DNA from 3 places in the Paraneptunicella aestuarii genome. Region 3 is predicted to be linked to each of the others. Evidence: predicted binding sites of a transcription regulator. Region 3 holds the regulator's gene; each other region holds the start of a gene.
The links. The regulator sigma-54, encoded in region 3, starts transcription at its own class of promoters, with help from an activator protein. The targets are predictions, from matches to a motif close to GTTGGCACGNNNNTNGNNT.

Region 1 (7,325 bases), 1.2 Mb from region 3:
GCAGCGTTCAAATTCATTTTTGGCTTGATAAGCGTTTGAATCTTCGAGCAATAATTGCTTTCTTTCGGCTGGCGTAAGGGGCAGTATTTCTTTTGCGGATATCATAAAACTTCCTTATTTATTAATGGTTTAACTCTATTTTCTCTTTCGCGAATCGTTAGAGTTGGCACCAATTCCATTTACTAAAAAGCTGGCTTGTCGTTTGAATCGTAATCTATAAAACGCCTACCATCAGGAATAGCGTAGGAGACAAGCTGATTTCGGGCAATACTTTACACGAAGGTAATAAATAATCAAAGTGCTTTGTAAACGACAAAATTTAACAATTCAGTTTTCTCTTCAATTGAACCTTATCCTTATATCGAATGTTTTGGGGCGCACTTTTTACTTTAATACGTCACGTCAATACATCTTAATGTTAAATAATATGTAGAATTTGCAGCGAGGCTGAGCAAAAGATAAAATCCGCGCACTTTTATTTATCACTTATCATACTTGCCTTCACAACAAGCCCTATCATTCTATGCCGAACAGTCATCAACAACCTGAACATCATTATTCAACGTTAATTGCGTTGTTTGATGAAGTTTTCTTCCATCAATACAACACACGATTGGTGAAAGGTGACAATGAGCCTATCTACTTGCCTGCTGATGAACAGCATTCTTATCATCGCATTGTGTTTGCTCATGGCTTTTTTGCCAGTGCTTTGCATGAGATTGCTCATTGGTGTGTGGCGGGAGCTGAACGTCGTAAGTTGGTTGATTTTGGCTATTGGTATTGCCCCGACGGGCGTAGTGCCGAGCAACAGGCTGAGTTTGAGAAAGTGGAAATTAAACCTCAGGCGCTGGAGTGGTGTTTCAGTGTTGCGGCAGGGTTTCCATTCAAAGTGAGTGTGGATAATTTGTCGGGCGAAGCCGGCGACCGATTTGCATTTCAGGAAACGGTTTATCAGCAGGTAAAGGCATATATGCAACAGGGGTTACCGAAACGAGCACAAATGTTTGTTGATGGATTACGCCATTTGTTCAATACCCCTGAGTTAACGATTGATGACTTCGCTTGGGAAAAGAGAGAGGTTTGTGATGTTTAAATTAGGTTTGGTGATCAATCCTTATGCGGGGATTGGTGGTGCTTTGGCGCTAAAGGGAAGTGATGGTGCTGAAACCAGAGCCAAGGCTTTGGCGATGGGAGCTGAACAAAAGTCTTTTGCCAGAACCGAAACCGCCTTGCAAGAGCTTCTTCCTTTGCAAGCGCAATTAAAAATCTGTACTGCGAGCGGTGAGATGGGAGAAGAACTGGCTCGCAAGATGGGTTTTAATGTTGAAGTTGTCTACCAATGTCCAAACGAACAAACCGAAGCAGAAGATACCGAAGCGACAGTACAGGCTTTAATGCAGCACGAAGTCGATGTGATCCTGTTTGCTGGCGGTGATGGTACGGCTCGCAATGTTTGCCATATTGCACAGGATAAAATCCCGGTTTTGGGTGTTCCCGCTGGCTGTAAAATTCATTCAGGTGTGTATGCTGTGACTCCTCAAGCGGCCGGTCGCGTCATTGAAAAGATGATTGCCGGGGAAATCGTGACAGTAAAGCATTCTGATGTCATGGACATTGATGAAGTTGCATTTCGTGAAGGCAGGGTGAAGGCGCGTCGTTATGGTGAAATGCAAGTGCCTGAGGCGTTGCAGTATGTGCAGTCGGTGAAGGTGGGCGGCAGGGAATCAGAAGAATTGGTGCTCATGGACATTGCCGCTCATATCATCGAAGAAATGGTTGATGACGATGTATATGTGATGGGCTCTGGTAGCACGGTCGCAGCGGTTATGGATGAGTTGGGATTGGACAATACCTTATTGGGTGTGGATGTGGTACAAGACCGTGAAGTGTTGCAAGCCGATATCACTGCTCCTGAATTATTGGCCTTATTGCAGCAGCAAAAAGAAGCTAATCCGGATGGCAATATTCGTTTGGTGATCACTTTGATTGGTGGGCAAGGGCATGTCTTTGGGCGTGGTAATCAGCAATTGAGTCCGGATGTAATTCGGTTTATTGGCAAGGAAAATATTAGATTGATTGCGACCAAGAGTAAGTTGGAAGCTTTACAGGGGCGTCCGTTAATTGCTGATACCGGGGATTCCAAATTGGATGAAGAGCTTGCCGGGTTTATCCCTGTTGTGACCGGGTATCATGATCAAGTGTTGTATCGCTTGGGGCAACAGTAATCGTAATGAGAATGGAGAGGGGGTTGGTAGCATGAGTTTAAATGAAGCACAATTTTCTGATTTGGTCGATGAGTTACAGAACTCCTTCGATACCATTGTGGAAACGGGGGATGATCAGGAGTTGTTTATTTCAGGCTACGTGAATGGACATTTCTCTCTGGTGGCTAGCCAGTGTTTTAATGAGCAAGCTTATTCTGTTGCTGCATTAGACAGCAAGATGCAATCCAGCTTCAATCATGCTTTTGCTGATGGTGAGTTGCAGGAGGAGGATCAAGAATACGCTCGAGCCTTTTGGCAGTCTTGTTTGCAGAAAATAGGGTAGTTGAGCTTTTCTTGTGGGTTCTGGCGCTGATTTATCTTCGATTTGTTATTCCTCAATTGCATCCTCTCGTTTATACCTACTTTGATTATTGGAGTCTTTGGAAGCCATTCTTAACCCGACTGGCGAAGACGCCATGGATACTGAGCAAGCCGCGAAGTTGATAAAAGGTTTTAAGAAAAGTATCTAAAAGGAAACCGGGTTAAAAGATCGAAGACACGCTGCAAGTTCATCCCTGAACGCTCGACCTCGTCATCCCTGACGAGGACGGTCTTCTAACCTTTTAACCCGATTTCCTGAATACATCCGGTCAAAATTAAATAACGATTTGTGTCATTGGTTTTGGTTAACCAAAAGCTTGAGCTGAATTACGGGGAGGTGTGTTCCTTTCGGCAAAACGTCAAATTCAGGGATGAATTTGTCGAGCGTACAGGGAAGTATTTACAGCGTTTTTGACGAAAGGGATACACCTCCCCTGAGTGTGCAAGACGAGACATGTAAACAGACAAGTCGCTCGGAATATAAAAAGTAACTCTAGATAATAGAACCGATAGAGCATAGTGTAAGGATGGGGTCTATCGAAAATAAAGCGTCAAAATAACAACTGGCTCAATTATTGCTTTCAAAAATCCCAAAGAATATCGTTCGGGATAATTCACCATATTGTTATGGTCATATATTCTGAATATCGAATTTTGAACTTTGGGTGGTGTTAAGGCTTATGAAAGCAATGCTCAACCGTCGCAACATACGTAATTTAGTACACTTGAGTACCATCATTTTTATTATGATGCTGTCTGGGTGTGCAAAGGCCAAACAAGACGCCTGGCAAGCTCATCCTGGTTCGCAATACAGCTCGCAACATAATCCGTTGGGGAATATTGAGTATCACACTTCCATGCTGGCTGACGAGTTGTTTGCCAACTTCAAGCACAGTAAAAAACGAGGTCAGTACCGCTTTGCTATCGCTGGATTTGTACCCGTTGTGGACATGCAACATGATCCCAAAGCCCAGAGTCCTTTGATGTTATTAGGACATCAATTAGAGCAGGGTTTAATGACCGAAGCCTCTCGCCGTGGATTTATTCCTCAAGACTATAAGATTACAAACGATATTATCATCAATGAGACATCCGATAGAGTGATGAGCCGTAACCCGGACGAGCTTTATCAACATAATCTGGGTATCGATTTCTATGTATCCGGCACAATCACTGAGCAGCAAAATGGCGCAATAGTGAATGCCAGAGTGATACATGTAAAAACAAAAGATGTGGTCGCCGCAGCAACTAAATTTTTCCCGGCAGAGCTTTTCTGGACGCAGGAAAAAGTGACGACCCGAGGTGGCATGATCTACCGTACAGGCGCTAAATAGGCGGGAGAGAATTATGAATAAGCATTGGATATTAACAGTTACTGGCCTGATGGCTACTGGCTTGCTGTCGGGTTGTGCCAATTTGTCTGATTGGAATTCTTCCTGGTTTGCAACCCACGAAAAATACTCACAACAACATTCGCAGGATATGGATGTGGTGAATGTGCGCGAAGTCCCTGTGCTGGACGAAGGCAAGGATATGGCAAAGTTAAACATGCCAATCATGAACAACTCTCCGCAAGTTGATAACTTTGGCGCTTTAAGCGAAGAAGCGACTTATACCAGCAATCATGCCTTGTATCGTGGGCAAGCTTTAACCAAACATGTGGGCGACTATGTACAGAACATGGCGCAGGATCTGATTTCCAATATGGAATATCTCACCGATAAAACACCCGTCGGTGTGACTAATTTTGCTTTAATTGACAGTGATTTACAGAAAACCAACCTGTTAGGTTATCAATTGGCAGAGTCTTTTATGCATGAATTGCATAAGTTCCGCATTCCTGTGATTGATTTCAAAGCTACGCAATATATTCGTGTGACCGAACAAGGGGATTTCCTGCTTTCCAGAGATTTTCTGGAGTTAAAAAACAAGGTTGCCATTGACTACATATTGACCGGCACCATGACTAAACACCAAGGTGGTTTTTTGGTCAATGCCCGTATTTTGGGCATGGAATCTAAAGCGGTGGTGGCCAGTGCTCAGATGATGATCCCTTTCTATATTGCTGATGCCTTGATGCCAACCGATGATGGCATGGTTGATGGTGTTAAAATCCGTCGAGGTGAATAATATGCGAGCTTTAACTGTTGCCGCTTTTGCATTTGCTAGTGTGTTGAATCTTGGCGGCTGTGCAACCAATCTCATTACTATGCAACAAGCTCAACAGCAGTCTGTTGATATGCCAGATCCTCTGCGTAGTAAAGGCATGGCGGCTAGTCATACTGAAGTGGCGACAGCCGTGACGCCGGTATTGATACCGCCTGCAAACAGCTATCAACCTCGTTATACCCATAAAACCATTGATGATTATGCCGAGCAAATCACCATGCAGCTTATGCAGCAGGCTCGTCATCTTGATGGTAACAGTCGTATTGGTGTTGCCAGTTTTGTCTCATTGGATGCGTCGTTACAAAAAACCAACGCTCTTGGAAACCAGCTTGCCGAAAGCTTTATCAAGGAAGTCCAGGCGTATGGTATTTCGGTTGTCGATTATAAGATCATGAAGAATATCGATGTTTCTCGCGATGGCGACATCATCTTCAGTCGTGATAATTGGCAGCTGTCAGGTGCTGATATGGATTATGTATTGTCTGGCACTATGCATCGAGATGAAAAGGGCGTGAGAGTGAATGCCCGTATTATCTCTCTGGGTAATAAGTCGGTGGTGGCATCCGCTCGAGGTTTTATTCCTCATTTTGTGGTGAATGCCGTCGTGCCGGAATATGTGTTTATTCCAGCTGAGTAGCCGTTTACTTCAGACCTTTTTCTCTACGTACAAGCTGTTTTATCAGAAAACGATTCGGGTTTAGCGCATTGAGCTGATCCTGTGATAGCGGCAATGGATTGCCGGTGATCTGGCAAACTAATGCCTCTGCCAGCAATGGCGCAGTACATAATCCACGCGATCCCAATCCTGTTAACACATACAAATTACGATGATCTTCCGGCAATGGATATCTGTGTGCGGGTAGAGCTTTGTACGCATCTTGATATTGCTGTGACTGCTTGGCGATATCAGGCACATTTCCCATCAAAGGCAAGTGATCGAAAGTAGAACAGCGTATTCCGGCTCGTCCTTGTTGCTGAGGTGCTAATTCATCTACCCAGGCTGCTTCAGGTAGTGACTTTTTCAACATAGACAGGTTGAATGTTTCATCCTCAGTGCGAAACTCGGTATGGGTATCGTTCTTGGTAAAGGTGGCGCCCAATGCATGAGTGCCATCTAGTGCTGGCGTCATATATCCCTTATGGCACAGTACGGTTGAAAGTTTGTTGGATTGTTCTGTTGCTTTGATAGTTTCGACTTGTCCACGAACGGCTTGCATCGGAATGTCGTTCAGGGGCGCTAAGTGAGCGGATTCATGACCTGTTGCGAGGATGACGATCGGCGCAGCGGTTTCACTATTATCATGCCATTGCAAATGCCATTGTGAGCCATTAGGCGGTGCTTTTTCCGGTGCAGGTTGAGTCAGGCTTAGCAAGCGCTTGTTATAGTGAATGTTTAGTTTACCTGTTGCTTCAGCAGCCTTCGCTAATGCCTGAACCAACTGCTTTGGGTTTATCCAGCCAGCTTGGGGCAGGAATAACCCGCCTCGTCCTAAAGATACATTGGCGATGGATTCCGCTTCTTGCATATTAACCTGCCGTACCAATTCTTCAGGCCAGGCTCCTCTTTCGGATAGCTTACCTTGTCGTTCTTCCTGCTTATGGTTAAACCCTAATAAGAGTACACCACAGTTTTCCTGTTGGAACTCATAACCTTGCTGTTGTAACCACTGATAGCGCTGTTTAGCAAATAAAAAGCATTGGCTATAGAGCTGGCTTGGACGGGTAAAATCCACGGTTAAATGTGGATAGAATCCGCCTTGAATATTGCCTGACGCGCCAGTTGCCAGTTCATTATCGGCGCAGTACAAATCGACCTTTATACCTTTTTGCACCAGTGACAGGGCACAGTTGAGCCCGGCTAAACCGGCGCCTACAACAGTCACTTCTGTAACGGGCTGACTGGAATCTGCGGCATGGCGATGCCAAAAGCCAATGCCTTTTTTAGAATCCAAAGCTTTATTTTCATTTATACCCGTATAAACGCCGCGTAGCATCTCTCGTTTTCTGCCATAGCCTTTGCATTTTTCAACGGAGAAGCCGTTATCTTTGAGCCCGCGTTTTACGATTCCAGCAGCGGTGAAAGTGGCAAATGTAGCATCTGGAGCACTGTATTTGCCCAGAAAGTGAAACAGACTGTCTTGCCACATATCCGGGTTTTTACTGGGAGCAAAACCATCTAAAAACCAGGCGTGGACGCTATCGGTCAGACTGTGTGGCAGCGCTGGCATGAGTTCATTGACATCACCTAGCCATAAATCCAGATGAATCGAACCAGCGTTAAAGGTCAGTCGATGGCAGCCTTCTATGGCAAGTGGATATTGCTCAATTAATCGTTCTGATTCCTCAGCAAGCGAAGGCCATGCCAGCAATGCGCGCTGTAAATCTTCACGGGCAACAGGGTATTTTTCAAACGAAATAAAATGTAGTTGTCTGAGTGGATGCTCTGGATTCTGTAGCCTAAACTCATTGAATCGTTTTATGAGCACCAGGAAATTGAGGCCAGTACCAAATCCGGTTTCTGCCACAATGAAGGTCGCTTGTTGCCAGTTTATCCAGCGCTCAGGAAGATGA
Region 2 (7,325 bases), 1.3 Mb from region 3:
TCGAGGCGATACGAGACAATATTGTTGATTTCATTTCTGATGAAAAATAAATCAACACATTACGGCAAAACACGATATCAAAACGCCCAAGGGATGAAATAGGATCCAGCAAATTCAACGAACGAAAACTCACCATACGCTTGAGTTCGCTTTTCACCGCCAACACCCCGTCACCCACCGAGTCAAAAAACTGACGCTTACGTTCTTCTGATAAGCCACGAGACAATGACAGGCTATCATAGGCACCTTCTTTACATCTATTCAGCATCTCAGATGAAATATCGGTTCCCAAAATTTGTACTCCGCCAGGAAAGGCACTTGGATAACGACGCTGAAATTCCAACACTGTCATTGCCAGAGAATAGGGTTCCTGTCCGGAAGAACAAGCGGCGCTCCAAATTTTCAGAGGCTGTTTGCGATCCTTAAACTTTGGAAAGATTTCTTCGGCTAAGAGCTGAAAAGGGTAACTATCACGAAACCATAGGGTTTCGTTCGTGGTCATCGCATCAACCACTTCATCAACCAATCCTTTGCATTTTTCATTGACCACTTCATCAACGACATCAGAAAGGTTGATATAACCATGCTTACGCATTAATGGTGAAAGACGACTGCGCACCAAATACTGCTTGTTTTCTCCAAGCACAATACCACAGCGTCGCTCCAGAAAATCTCTAAAGCGCACATAATCGCCATCACAAATCTGTTTATCTGGCACTACGTAAGATTCCTATAAAAAGCTTAATGCCAACAGCGAAGAACACACCGCTTTCAACAAATAGACAGGGTAAGCACCCGGACAGGTGCTTACAAACTTACAACTCATATGAGCGAAAACGAATTCCTAACAGCCTAAAGCATAGACGTATTAGCTAGCATCCATCCACTTTTGAACTGATGCAGCCAATTCATCGGGGTGAAATTTAGCAATAAAGTCGTCTGCACCGACCTTTTGAACCATTGCCTGATTGAAGACGCCACTCAACGACGTATGCAATATTACATGAAGTTTAGCTAACTCAGGCGTACTTTTAATTTCAGCGGTTAAGGTGTAACCATCCATCTCTGGCATTTCAATATCTGAAACCAAAACAGCAACTTTATCTGTTATATCTCCAGTTTCAGATGCGATCTCTTTTAATCTGACCAACGCTTCCCTTCCATCTTTAGCCATCTCAATATCCATACCCAAGCTAGACAATGCCTTTTTAACCTGGCTACGGGCAACAGATGAATCGTCTGCAATAAAGATGATCTTACCGCGAGGGTTTTCTACATGGATATTTTCAGCAAACTTTTGACTCACTTCAGCGTTAGCTGGAGAGATTTCATTCAGAATTTTTTCAACATCCAGAATTTCGATAAGTTCTTTATCAACTTCTGTCACTGCCGTTAGATAACTAGCCTTCCCCGTACCTTCCGGTGGAGGCATTATGGATTCCCAGTTGATATTAATGATACGTTCAACCGATGAAACCAAAAATCCTTGAACCGTTCTGTTGTATTCAGCAATAACAATAAATGCGTTACTAATATCCTGTATCGCTCTTCCCCCTGTTGCCAGGCTCATATCGATAACAGAAATGGTTTGTCCACGAATATGCGCAACACCACGAATCAATGAATTTGATTTGGGAATGCTGGTTAACTGTGGACACTGCAATACTTCTCGCACCTTGAATACATTGATTCCATAGCGCTGTTTGCCTTGTAGCTTGAATAGCAATAATTCAAGTCGGTTTTGGCCTACCAATTGGGTGCGTTGATTTACTGAGTCTAATATTCCAGCCATAAATTCCTCGATTCGAGTCAAACAGGCGCAAAACTTGCAAACAAAACTTTAATAGCCTTTGTTGGTGAATAAAGTTTTGCATACTGCCTGAATATTGACGTTATCAATATTTCGTAAGTTGCCTTATACAAAAGCATAGCCAACTTGAAGACAAACGAACATGAAAAATATACCTGAGATGATGAAAATATTAAAATATTCCTTACTCGGTCTTGCGTTAGCGGTTCAAGGTCACAGTGTTGCACAAGAAAATCCTTCGCATCAACTTGTTGTTGAGGCTGCAGAATCCTTTGTTCGCAACAATATTCCCCAAACGGATGACTCAATTATTACCGTTGAAGCTAATAGCATCGATCCCAGGTTAAATATTCCAGTGTGTCCATTACCATTAGAGGTTTCTAATAGCTCAGGCACACTCATGCAAAGCAATGTCACTGTAAAAGTAAGTTGTCCAAGTAACAATTGGTTCATTTATACAGTAGTTAATGTTAACGAAGTTCAACCTGTGGTAGTTCCTAATACCGCATTATCTCCAGGAAGTGTGTTAACAGCCGATGATTTAGATGTTGTACAGGTTGATAAGAAGCGCTTGCGGGGAAGTACCTACACTAGTGTAGAATCCTTGATTGGCGCGCGCTTGAAACGACGCAGTCGGCCAAATCAACCGATCACTCCAAACATGCTGTGCTTTGTTTGCAAAGGGGACTCTATTGTTATTATGGCGGAAGTATCAGGTATGAAAATAAAAACTTCCGGAATAGCTGAACAAGATGGCAATATTGGTGATACAATCCTCGTTAAGAACCGCCGCTCCAAGAAGGTTATTGACGCGAAAGTAGTCAGCGTTAATCAGGTACAGGTGCATATCTAGTGAAGTCTGCTAGAATGCTGGTTAGCAGTAATGTAAAAGCAAATGTACAAGGGCTTGCGGCATTCCGGGGCAATCTATTGCCGACACCTTTAAATATTGTAAAAACCCTAAAGTTAATTAGAGTTATGCCGATACAAAGGCTGAGGTAATCAAAGTAGTGGAAAATAGTTATGGCTATCAATAATGTAGGCAACACAAATCACAAGCCTCAGTTGGAGAGTCAGAAACTCAATCAACAGCAGCAGGCTCAAAATCAGGCAGCAAGTGCCCAAAAAGCACAAGCTAATGCCGTTGCAGCACCTAGACAAGATTCTGTGTCATTGACTCAGTCTGCCCAGCAGATGACTCAGGTACAGAAGAAAGGCACTGACGCACCAGTGAATCAGGAAAAAGTGGATAAGCTGAAAAAGGCTATCCAAAGCGGGGAATACCGCATTAATCCTGAAGCACTTGCACAGAAAATTGCGAAACTGGAAGCCGACATGTTCGGGCTGTCTAAGAACTAATAACGTTAAGAGCAGTATCCTGAATGTCATTAACTGAAGTCATCACACAACAAATAGCTTTGCTTTCAAAGCTAAAAATGTTGCTTGATAGTGAGCTTCAATTAATCAGCACTCGTGATGCTGAGGCGCTATTGAATTTGGTTGAACAAAAACAAAAAGTGTTAAACGAAATTCAAGAGCAGGATCAACGTATTTCAGAATTGTATGATCCGAACAAACCTCAGTCAGATGAAGTGTCGGCTCTTTTTGAGCAAGCCAAGTCTTTGCTGGAAGATTGTAAATACAGCACAGAAGTGAATTCTAAAGCCGTTGAACAAGGCCAGCTTCGACTAGAGCACCTGCGTAAAGTGCTTATTGAAGCGCGTAATCGTGAGTCAATGACCTACGATAAAAGCGGTCGCGCTCAAGGTGGTACCGCGCTAAAAGGCATTAAAGCCTAGTTTATCTTTCCTTTTTCATCTCCCTTTTCATTTTCTTCTCTACATCTAATATAGAATACTTCCTAGCTATCCAGTTCATACGAACCAATCGCCTAATACGAATCAAGAGATTAATACGAATTAGCCCTGTCTTGCTTAAATAAGCTGATTTGATCTCTTCTCCCATTTTGATTCTTCTACAAATTTAATCATGGCTCTTTGATACCATAAGAAGGAGAAGACCATCATATTTGTTTAGATAAAAAAAGCCCCACCGTACAATGTACTGGTGGGGAACGCTGAAGGAAGGTTTTAACGAAAACCAAATACCAAAATCGGACTAATCTGCTTTTCAAAACGATTAGAAGTAAGTCACGTCCTTAATGCGTCTTGGACGAGACGTTGAAATGTAAATGTCGTATACCTTTCTAAAATCCAGGCTTAATTCCGTTGCATAGGTGTCCTCACCAACGGGATAGGTTTTCACCACTTCTGCCCCACGAATAATGCCTTGCACAGTGGATTTCAAATTCGTATCTGTCATTACCAAGTTAGCTAACGATTGATTGCCGCCAATCTTTTGGCCATACACTTGCTCAGTTAACTCTCGATAGGCATCAAGCTTTGACGCTTTGATTGCCATCAACATCTTTATAGAGTCGCTTTCGCCAGGTTGAGCTGAAACAGGGGCATATCCAACTGCAGTGAGCACAGGATATGATTCGGGTTCAACGTATTCCCATTCCACCTGCTTATCAAAAACCGTCGAACACCCGCTCAAACCGAGTAATCCAACCAATAAACACACCTTGGCATTCATAATGCACCTCTATTTAGCTCAGACAGCGACTACCACTTGTTCTAAACAGCCGCTAAATGTAAACGTCAATGAGCCGACACTTATATCATCTGCACCAACTCAATTTTCTTTAGCCAAGCAATACCCATGCCTAAAAAGACAAGCATTACCATAAATTTAATATTTTTTCTGAATCTTTGTCATTTCGGTATGAAAAATGCTTACTCCCCATCATGCTAACCAACATCGGTTAATAAGCGTCATAAATTGATACATCAAGTTATTAATTAAGCACGATGAGTGCCATGACGGTGAAATTATTGAAATGGTAACGTTATGAATAAACTGATTAAGTTCTGGTTATTATTGAGTCTGTCATCGCTAAGCTTTAGCAGCTCCGCTATTTGGTTTGAGGCGACCGGCCAAGCCGCCATCCATAACAATAACAAAGAAATGGCCAGGCAGCGTGCCACGCAAGAAGCCATTCAACAGGCACTACTTTTTTCAGGAGCCTCTGTGCGTAGTGTGCAAACCATGGCACACGGCTTACTCAAAGATGACCGCTTTGAAGTGCGTGCCAGTGGTGAAGTCAGCAGCATCGAATTGGTTAATGAACTGATAGAAGATGACTATGTCACAGTCACTATCCGAGCTGACATTTTTCCTCAGGACACTCAATGCAAATCCTCAGATTATAAGAAAAGTGTTATTACCACCTGGTTTCCGCTCGAAAACCGTCAACAAGCCGCTTTTGGCAACATTTTCGACATCGGCCAACCCATTGCTGGTTTATTAAAAGAAGAGTTTGATATGTATTCCCGATACGCCGGGATCACCAAAGTCGAATCCTTCTACTTCTCCCCTCATGAACAACAAGTTCAACACCGAGCCATGGATATCGCTCGCAAAAATGGAGGGCAATTTGTATTACTTGGTAGTGTCAAAAATCTGAGCATAGAGGAAGCAGAAGAATCCTACAGCGATTATTTGACGTTTTGGAACAGCAAATCCCCTACCCGCAATATCGCTTTTCACATGAAGCTTATCGACGGCTCCACTGGCGAATTACTCATGGACAAGATATTTAGAAACCGAGTTGAATGGACATTCGACCGTTTTGAATCGGTTGACGTTCGTAGCGGTAAATTATGGGATTCCGCCTTTGGTAACGGCGTAAAACAAATATTGCAAGACATCGCTCAGGAAGTCGATGAAACCGTCAGTTGTATACCCGCCTATGGTCGAATCATAGAAGTAAGAAACAATCAGGTCGCAGCCAATATTGGTTCATCGCAAGGCGTAAAACAGGGGGATGAATTAAAGATCTTCCAAATGCGTCAGTTCTTCACCCCAACCGGCGAACCTCATTACCAGTACGACATCCACCCTGTCACTATGGTGGTCGCCAAGGTCTACCACAATTCATCCGTATTACGTCCTAATAACGGCATGCCTTTGGCAAATATTCAACCAAACGACTTCGTGGTCAGGCAGTAGCACTTTTCTTATACACAGCCTCATGTTTACAATAAAGGCATGAGGCTATTCCTCAAAAAGTCCCCATAGTTTAATGGATAAAACAAGGTCCTCCTAAGACTTAGATGCAGGTTCGATTCCTGCTGGGGACGCCATGACATAGTGTAGAATTTATCATTAACACCCGCTAACTAACCTGATGTATTGATGTTCTCCCATTTTGATTGTTCTACAAATTCAATCATGGCACTTTGATGCCGTAAGAAGGAGTATAGAATGTGAGGTGGCATGACTATCAAGCGACTTTGTCGCAATAACGATATGAATAATACTCTGCCATAAAAATCAGCTCTGGAACCAAGACAAATGAGATAAAAATTCCACTTTTTCCAGTCTCAGTTCCACGGTAATTAACACTCAGATAAAAAAGGATTGTCCAGATTAGCAGAGAGATTCCTCAACATACTTTTGGCTTTTCGTTGTCTCTGGTGAAGTCAAAATCACACCATCTAATATTTTAAGCTGAGTAGTGGCTCTGTCTGCATATCGTGATTCATGTGTAACCATACAAATAGTGGTGCCATTTTGATTTAGCTCATCAAGCACATCCATGATTTGGTCACCGGTATTTGAATCCAGGTTACCGGTTGCCTCATCAACCAGCAAAATAGCGGGCTCTGCCACCAATGCGCGGGCAATAGCAATGCGTTGTTGTTGACCACCAGACAATTGATTGGGCTTATGCTGGCTGCGATGAGTCATGTTTACCATTTCCAGGCACTTATCTACACGCTGCTTGATTTCAGAGACACTCAGTTTAGTCTTGCTATAACGCAGAGGTAACGCAACATTGTCAAATACGGAAATTTCATCAATCAGGTTAAAAGACTGAAAGATAAAACCAATTTTGCTATTTCTGATCTCGGCAGCTTCATCCAGTGAAAGGTTCTCCACATTGACACCTTCAATCAGATACTCGCCACTAGAAGGGATGTCCAACAATCCAAGTAAAGATAACAAAGTGGACTTACCACACCCTGATGGGCCGGAAATGGAAACATAGTCACCAGCTGAAATCGTCAGGTTAACATCTTTAAGTGCATGAGTTTCCATATCTTCTGTTTCAAAGACCTTGGAGATGTTTTTCATTTGAATTTTGATGTCGCTCATGATGCGTTTCCTACTTATAAACTTCTAACTTTATTTAAGATTTAATGGTTAGTTCTGATGTAGTATTTTTCAGATTAGGTAAATCTGAAATGATAAACACATCACCCACGTCTGCACCGGATATGATTTCAATATAGCGGCCTGCCTGACGCCCCAATTCCAGAGTCCGAAGATGCGCCGAAGAACCTCCTGTATCTAATCTGTATAAAGAAATTTCACTGTAAGGCTGGACATTCGCAGGACGTTTTATGTAATAAATTTGCTTTAATGTATCCGCTGTAATAGTAGCGTC
Region 3 (7,325 bases):
TTTTATCGCCTCAGTAAGAGACATTTTTTGTTTCGAAAGCGGATGCAGACGACGAGTTTCACTAAAGCGCTTCAATAGCACATCGTCACTGGAATCAAGGAAGACAACGGTCACTTCCCAATTAGTGGGTAAGTAATCAAGAATTTCGTTCAGTTCGTCAGGATCTTTGGGAATGTTTCTAACATCAATGCTCACCGCCACTTCTTCATACTCATTTTCAACCGTATGGGTGAGGGTTGGCAGCAAGTTTACCGGAATATTATCGACACAGTAGTAGCCCAGATCTTCCAACGCTCTGAGCACGATGGTCTTTCCTGAACCTGAGTGACCACTGATGATAATCAGTTTCATACCAAAGCCTCATACAAAGCTTGTTCTGACTCAGCTTTACGTAACTTACGAACAATGTCTCGATCGTTGAGTTTATTGGCAATCGCTGAGAGGATTTTGAGATGGTCGGTGGTATCGTTTTCTGGAACCAGAATCGCAAAGAAAATATCAACAGGTTGATTGTCGATAGCGTCAAACTCTATTCCATCCTGACAGGTAATAATTAAAGCGATAGGTTTTAGCAAACCGGGCAAACGTCCATGAGGAAGTGCAATGCCATGCCCAATGCCCGTACTTCCCATGCGTTCTCTACTCAATAAACTGGTGAGAACTTCCTCTGAGTCTATTTCATCAGACACATCTGCGGCTAACAGACTCAAAAGTTCAAGGATTCGCTTTTTACTTGAGCACCCAATGGCACGTTTAATGCCGTTGGGTGCAAGGATGTCTTTAATATCCATTTTTCTGGTACTGCTTTAAGCTCTAATTAGTGCTTTTTAAGTTTCTCTTTGTATTTAATAACCTGGCGATCCAGTTTATCAATCAAAGAATCAATAGCAGCATACATATCTTCATGTTCAGATGCCGCGAAGATTTCACCGCCATCAATATGTAGTTTAGCTTCTGCTTTCTGACTTAGCTTCTCTACATTCAGGATCACGTGAACATTATTAATATGATCGAAGTGACGCTCCAATTTAGTAAATTTATTATCAACATAGTCGCGTAATGCGTCGGTAATTTCTACGTGATGACCAGTTAGATTAATTTGCATGATCGTCTTCCTTTTTTGGGAACGAGCCTATAACAAGCTCTTACGTTGGTTAGACGGAGGGATCGAGAGCGATTCCCGGTATTTTGCGATTGTTCGCCGAGCCACCATAATACCTTGGTCGGCCAACAATTCGGCAATCTTGCTATCGCTGAGTGGTTTAGCCTGATTCTCGGCAGCCACCAGCTTTTTAATCAATGCACGAATAGCGGTTGAAGAGCATTCTCCGCCATTCTCAGTAGCAACATGGCTACTAAAAAAATACTTCAACTCAAAGATACCTCTGGGAGTATGCATATATTTCTGGGTCGTAACCCGGGAAATTGTTGACTCATGCATATCTACCATTTCAGCCACATCATTTAACACCATAGGCTTCATCATTTCAGGCCCATGTTCAAAAAATCCTTGTTGCTGTTGAACGATACAATTGGCTACTTTCAACAAGGTTTCATTGCGACTTTCAATACTTTTGATAAACCAGCGCGCTTCTTGCACATGATTGCGAATAAACTGGCTATCATTGCTGCTTTTGGCACTTTTACTCATCGCAGCATATTGCTGATTAATATTCAGCTTTGGCACGCTATCAGGGTTTAATTCTACCATCCAACGTCCGTTTTTCTTACTTACCGATACATCAGGAATAATGTAATCCGGCTGTTGGGGATTAATTTCACTGCCGGGATGCGGATTTAACGTCTGTAATAACCGCAGCACTTCACGAAGTTGCTCTTCTTTCAGCTTAGCCTTACGCATTAATGTGCGGAAGTCTTTGCTCATTAACAGGTCTGAAAAATTTTTCAGAATGTCACGCGCTTCTTTCAGCCAAGGCGTGTCATCTTTAAATTGTGATAGCTGAACCAATAAGCATTCTTGTGGTGTATGAGACGCACATCCAACAGGATCGAACCATTGAATACGTTTACGAACACATTCCACTTCTTCCAGCTCTACATCTTCCAAGTCTAAACCCTGAAGTATTTCTTCGCTGGAAATCTTTAAATATCCGGAATCATCAACCGCATCAATAATAGCAATGGCAATAGCTTCGTCAGTTTCAGAGAAAGGGGTTAAGCGCATTTGCCACAGCAGATGATCCTGAATGGAATCGACCGTTTCTCCCTGATAGACATAATCATCGTCACTGCCGCTGGAAATAGGAGAAGGTGCGGGAGCTGAAGACGCACTGTAATATTCGTCCCAAGTGCTGTCTACTGGCAACTCGTCAGGCATTGATGCACTTTCCAGTACATCAGAGGTATCCATTGAATCTGATGATGTATCAGGATAATCATCACCATTTAATTTTTCTAACTGGCTGTCGAAATCATTTTCGTTGTCAGAGCTATTGTGGTCATGCTCTTCAATTTCCAACAAAGGATTAGCATCTAACGCTTCCTGTATCTCCTGACGTAAATCAAGCGTAGACAATTGCAGCAATCGAATTGCCTGCTGCAATTGTGGCGTCATCGTTAATTGTTGACTGAACTTAAGCTGTAATGATGGTTTCATCTATATTGGGTGCTTATATTTTCGGTCGTTGCGAGGCTTTGTTATCCGCTTCTTCCAATTGTTTAACTATAACGTGAATTGTTCGCCCAGGTATACATCTCTGACCTGTTGATTGTTTAAAATCAATTCTGCGTTTCCTTCGGCGATAACTTGACCATGGCTCACAATGTAAGCATGTTCACAAACATCCAGCGTTTCTCTTACATTGTGGTCGGTGATTAAAACACCAATGCCACGCTCTTTTAAATGTTGAATAATCTTCTTTATATCATTTACCGAAATCGGGTCAACTCCAGCGAAAGGCTCATCCAATAATATAAATCGAGGATTCGCAGCCAGAGCTCGGGCAATTTCAACCCGACGACGCTCGCCGCCCGACAGACTCATACCTAAATTGTTACGAATGTGTCCAATATTGAACTCATCCAACAAGTCATCGGCTTCTTGTTCACGTTGCTCATCACTCAATTCTTTGCGCGTTTGCAATATCGCCATTAAATTCTGATATACGGTCAATTTTCGAAAAATCGAGGCTTCTTGCGGCAAATAACCAATACCATGGCGCGCACGAATATGCATAGGTTGTAGTGTCAGGTCTTGCTGATCAATGAATATCTGCCCTTGGTCTAATGGAACCAAGCCTACAATCATGTAAAAAGTGGTCGTTTTACCCGCCCCGTTAGGACCCAGTAAGCCAACGATCTGCCCAGCACTGACTTCAATAGAAACGTCCCGAACAACTTGTCTGGATTTATATGACTTGGCGAGATGCGTGGCGCATAAGGTAGACATTATTTTTTGTCTTCTCCCTTTTTCTTCGCGGCTTCTGGACGGAAAACCGTAACAACTCGACCTTCTTCACCGTTTTGGCCTTCGGCTGATAGCTGCTGCTTATCGAGATTAAAAGTGATGGAGTTACCTTTTACCATGCTGCTGTTTTGATGTAGCTCTGCATCGCCTGTTAAGGTTAACGTGCGGTTTGATACTTGATATCGGATCTCATTGGCAACGGCGCGAATGTCAGAACCATCGTCCATGGTTTGGCTGTAAATAGCAGGATTACCACGAGCAATAAAAACTTCTTTGCCTTCACCTTGAGAAGCATTCACTTCCACTTCCTCAGCGTCAATTTTCAATGAGCCCTGAGAGATATGAACGTCTTCTTTAAAGATAGATGTCTTGCTTTTACCATCGACAAACTGGGATTTTGAATCAACCGTAATCGGCAGTTTAAAATCCTGACTGTCGGCTTGCACCAAACTAATGCAACCGACCGCTACGGCACATACCAATGCCATTTTAGCCATTCGCTTACATGACATATTAGTTAACCGCTTTAGGGTTAAATACGGTTTGAACATGATCAATTAACTCAAACTTTCTGGTTAATAAGTTAGCGACAAATCCATTGCTATGAATAACATAATCCTGACCGGTAATGATCACTGGTTCATTGGATGTCATGGTCTTGTCAGTTAAATTTATTTCTATAAAACTGGTTTCAATCTGCTGCACAAAACCTTCGTCATTCAAGGTTTTAATCAGTACATTGTTTTCCAGCTGAATACGATTATCTTCGTATAAAGTACCTTCCAGAGCATTCACCTGCCAAGGCGACTCTGTTCGCTCAGTAAAAATAGTGTATCGAGGACGCTCAAACACTGTGAACCCAAGCTCTTCAAAATGTTCCATTTTGGTCGCGAAAACCTTATGTGACACCATCCCCTGCTTGTTATACAGGGTACTGAGCATTTCATTTGCCTGGTAGTTAGCTTGCCAACCAAGCTCATCCTCTTCGGTCTGCTGTTCTTTGTCTGTTTCCATCCACATGGGGAGATTTAATAGCAAAATCAATAGAAACAGGAAAAGAATACTGACGGTTAAGCGATTCATAGCCACCCTCTACCAACAAGTGGTGTCTCTGAGTTAAAGACTATGAATTCACAAAGCATCAAGCGACTCCGGCTTTTAACAAATCAAGCATATTCAGTGCGCCAACAGGGATGCGATTGTTATCTAACACCACAAGTCCATTGATACTGCGGGTTTCCATGATGTTAAGCGCTTCAGCTGCCAGCATATCTGCGGTGACCGTTACCGCGCTTTTAGTCATGACATCAGCAATCGGCGTATGATGGATATCAACTTTAGCATCAATAACGCGTCGCAAATCACCATCCGTAAAAATACCTTCAAATTGACCGGCATCGTTCACAACAGCAGCCATGCCCAAACCTTTATTGGAAATTTCCAATAAAGCTGAGCTTATGGTTTCTTTGCTATCCACAATCGGAACCTGATCACCGGAGTGCATGACATCAGCCAATTTCAATAACAACTTGCGTCCCAAAGCACCCTGCGGGTGAGACAACGCAAAATCATCGGAAGAAAACCCTCTGGCATCCAGCAATGCGATGGCTAACGCATCTCCCATAACCAAAGTCGCGGTTGTACTGGATGTGGGCGCCAAACCAAGGGAGCAGGCTTCTTTTTCTACCTTGATACAAAGGTGAACATCTGAATATTCCGCCAAGCGTGAGGCAGGGTTCCCAGACATGGCAATAATACGGATCCCCATGCGCTTCACTACGGGTAATAAAGCGAGCACTTCATCCGTTTCACCGGAATTGGAAATGGCCAGCAACACATCCTGCTTGCTGAGCATGCCCAAATCGCCATGGCCAGCCTCTCCGGGATGCATATAAAATGCAGGCGTTCCCGTACTGGCAAGTGTCGCAGCAATCTTATTAGCTATGTGGCCCGACTTACCCATACCAGTAACAACAACCTTGCCAACACATCCCAACATCATTTCACACGCTTGGCTAAAATCTGTAGAGATATATTGCTTAAGATCTTCTATGGCTTTGGTTTCAATCTCTAGTACACGTAGACCGGAGTTAATGTAATTATCAGTATTATTCATTCTAAAAAGTCGTAAACATCTTAAATACTGTGCAGCAATACAACCAGGTACGCCACGAATCCAGCTAATAACAAGCCGCCCTGCCAACGATTGATACTGCGGTTGCCACCAATATTGAAACTAAAAGCGACCAGTAACATGGTAGCACCGAGCATGACGTACATATCCCGGTCGATGGCACCTGGGTCAATAGCCCCCGGAGCAATGAGTGCCGGCATCGCCAATACCGCCAATATGTTGAAAATATTGGAACCGATGATGTTACCCATTGCCAGATCGTCTTCATTTTTCAGTACGCCAGCAATACTGGCCGCCAACTCAGGCAAGCTGGTGCCAATCGCAATAATGGTCAACCCGATAACCAGATCGCTCATACCAAAATGGCGCGCAATCACTACCGCGGAATCCACCATATAACTGGCACTAATCGGCAAAATGAACAGACCAACAACGACCCACGTAATAGCTAAGCCCGTTCCAACATTAACCGGTAACTCTTCATCAACCTCGCTGCCCAAAGGGTCTCGCTTGTCGGCTCTTATTGACAACCAGGTCAATCCACCGATGACAAAAAAGAACAGCACCATCAACACGGCGCCTTCCCAAAACTTAAAGATATAGTCAGCTAGAAACAGAGAAGCAATAAGGGAAACGATCATTAACAGAGGTAATTCTCGTTTAATGGTTCCAGAACGAACCATAATAGGTTTTAACATTGCGGTAAGAGCAAGCACCAACATGATATTGGTAATATTTGAGCCGATGGCATTACCGACGGCAGTATCCGGAGAACCACTGTAGGAAGCCGTCGCAGCTACCATAATTTCCGGGGCAGAAGATCCCATTGCAACAATAGTCATACCAATGACCATTGGCGATATTCCAATATTTTTTGCCAGCGCAGAGGCGCCGTAAACGAATCTGTCAGCTCCCCAACTTAACGCGATGAGGCCAAGGATAAAAACAACGATTTCTACGAGCATGTTATCTATTGAGTTAACTGGTGATTATTTTTTCAGGCGCGATTGTCGCAAATTGTAAGCCTCTTGCCTATTAACTATGACTGAATTATTTCAATCTGCCGTGTTTCTACCCATAAATTGACAATTTTATACAAACAGGGTTCCCGAACTGATGTAACATACTGTGAAATTTGGGTGTCCCGGTCAGGTTTTAATCCTGGCCAATGCATATTGGCCTTTTATGTTCAAATTTAACTGCCGGAACTCCTCTAAAATCATTCGATTTTTTAACTAATACGTTGTTACTTTTTGACTTTGTTTTCCCGACTTGAAAAACCGTAAAATACCCATACTTAACGTGGCACCTCAAACGTCTTTCTTATACGTTTTTGCCTCACTGACGATCAGGAACGAATACTTGCATGGATAATCTCGTTGAAATTGACAATATGTGTTTCAGTCGTGGGTCACGCGTAATCTACGACAACGTTTCCGTGCGCATTCAAAAAGGCAAAACAACGGCGATAATGGGACCCAGCGGGATAGGTAAAACAACCTTGCTGAAGTTGATTGGTGGGCAGTTGATACCCGATAGTGGCGACATTCGTTTTAAAGGCAACTCCTTAGCTCAAATGAGCCGCAATCAGCTATTCAAAGCTCGTCGTGATATGAGCATGTTATTTCAAAGTGGTGCTTTATTTACGGATATGTCGGTATTTGATAATGTCGCCTTCCCTCTTCGTGAGCATACGAAATTATCGGAAGAACTGATTAAGACCACCGTATTAATGAAGTTACAAGCTGTGGGATTACGAGGTGC

Region 1: KIH87_RS12320 (FlgO family outer membrane protein) is a predicted target of sigma-54. The motif match lies at 3,148-3,166, and genes of this name have one in related genera.
Region 2: KIH87_RS03660 (LPP20 family lipoprotein) is a predicted target of sigma-54. The motif match lies at 4,524-4,542, and genes of this name have one in related genera.

Annotation. Positions count from the first base shown of each region.
Region 1 covers NZ_CP074570.1:3,265,814-3,273,138, reverse strand. Annotated here, with positions in the region: gene KIH87_RS12340 (hypothetical protein) at 1-105, opposite strand, end outside; gene KIH87_RS12335 (elongation factor P hydroxylase) at 524-1,093, shown strand; gene KIH87_RS12330 (ATP-NAD kinase family protein) at 1,083-2,225, shown strand; gene KIH87_RS12325 (YfcL family protein) at 2,257-2,547, shown strand; gene KIH87_RS12320 (FlgO family outer membrane protein) at 3,266-3,919, shown strand; gene KIH87_RS12315 (FlgO family outer membrane protein) at 3,933-4,715, shown strand; gene KIH87_RS12310 (FlgO family outer membrane protein) at 4,717-5,391, shown strand; gene mnmC (bifunctional tRNA (5-methylaminomethyl-2-thiouridine)(34)-methyltransferase MnmD/FAD-dependent 5-carboxymethylaminomethyl-2-thiouridine(34) oxidoreductase MnmC) at 5,396-7,325, opposite strand, start outside.
Region 2 covers NZ_CP074570.1:895,417-902,741, reverse strand. Annotated here, with positions in the region: gene KIH87_RS03685 (CheR family methyltransferase) at 1-718, opposite strand, end outside; gene KIH87_RS03680 (chemotaxis protein CheV) at 869-1,792, opposite strand; gene flgA (flagellar basal body P-ring formation chaperone FlgA) at 1,953-2,663, shown strand; gene flgM (flagellar biosynthesis anti-sigma factor FlgM) at 2,834-3,169, shown strand; gene KIH87_RS03665 (flagella synthesis protein FlgN) at 3,193-3,609, shown strand; gene KIH87_RS03660 (LPP20 family lipoprotein) at 3,950-4,408, opposite strand; gene KIH87_RS03655 (flagellar assembly protein T N-terminal domain-containing protein) at 4,724-5,884, shown strand; tRNA gene KIH87_RS03650 (tRNA-Arg) at 5,944-6,018, shown strand; gene KIH87_RS03645 (ABC transporter ATP-binding protein) at 6,305-7,033, opposite strand; gene KIH87_RS03640 (efflux RND transporter periplasmic adaptor subunit) at 7,068-7,325, opposite strand, start outside.
Region 3 covers NZ_CP074570.1:4,498,286-4,505,610, forward strand. Annotated here, with positions in the region: gene rapZ (RNase adapter RapZ) at 1-351, opposite strand, end outside; gene ptsN (PTS IIA-like nitrogen regulatory protein PtsN) at 348-791, opposite strand; gene hpf (ribosome hibernation promoting factor) at 818-1,105, opposite strand; gene KIH87_RS17525 (RNA polymerase factor sigma-54) at 1,133-2,617, opposite strand; gene lptB (LPS export ABC transporter ATP-binding protein) at 2,684-3,409, opposite strand; gene lptA (lipopolysaccharide transport periplasmic protein LptA) at 3,409-3,924, opposite strand; gene lptC (LPS export ABC transporter periplasmic protein LptC) at 3,941-4,510, opposite strand; gene KIH87_RS17545 (KpsF/GutQ family sugar-phosphate isomerase) at 4,569-5,543, opposite strand; gene KIH87_RS17550 (calcium/sodium antiporter) at 5,564-6,526, opposite strand; gene KIH87_RS17555 (ATP-binding cassette domain-containing protein) at 6,928-7,325, shown strand, end outside.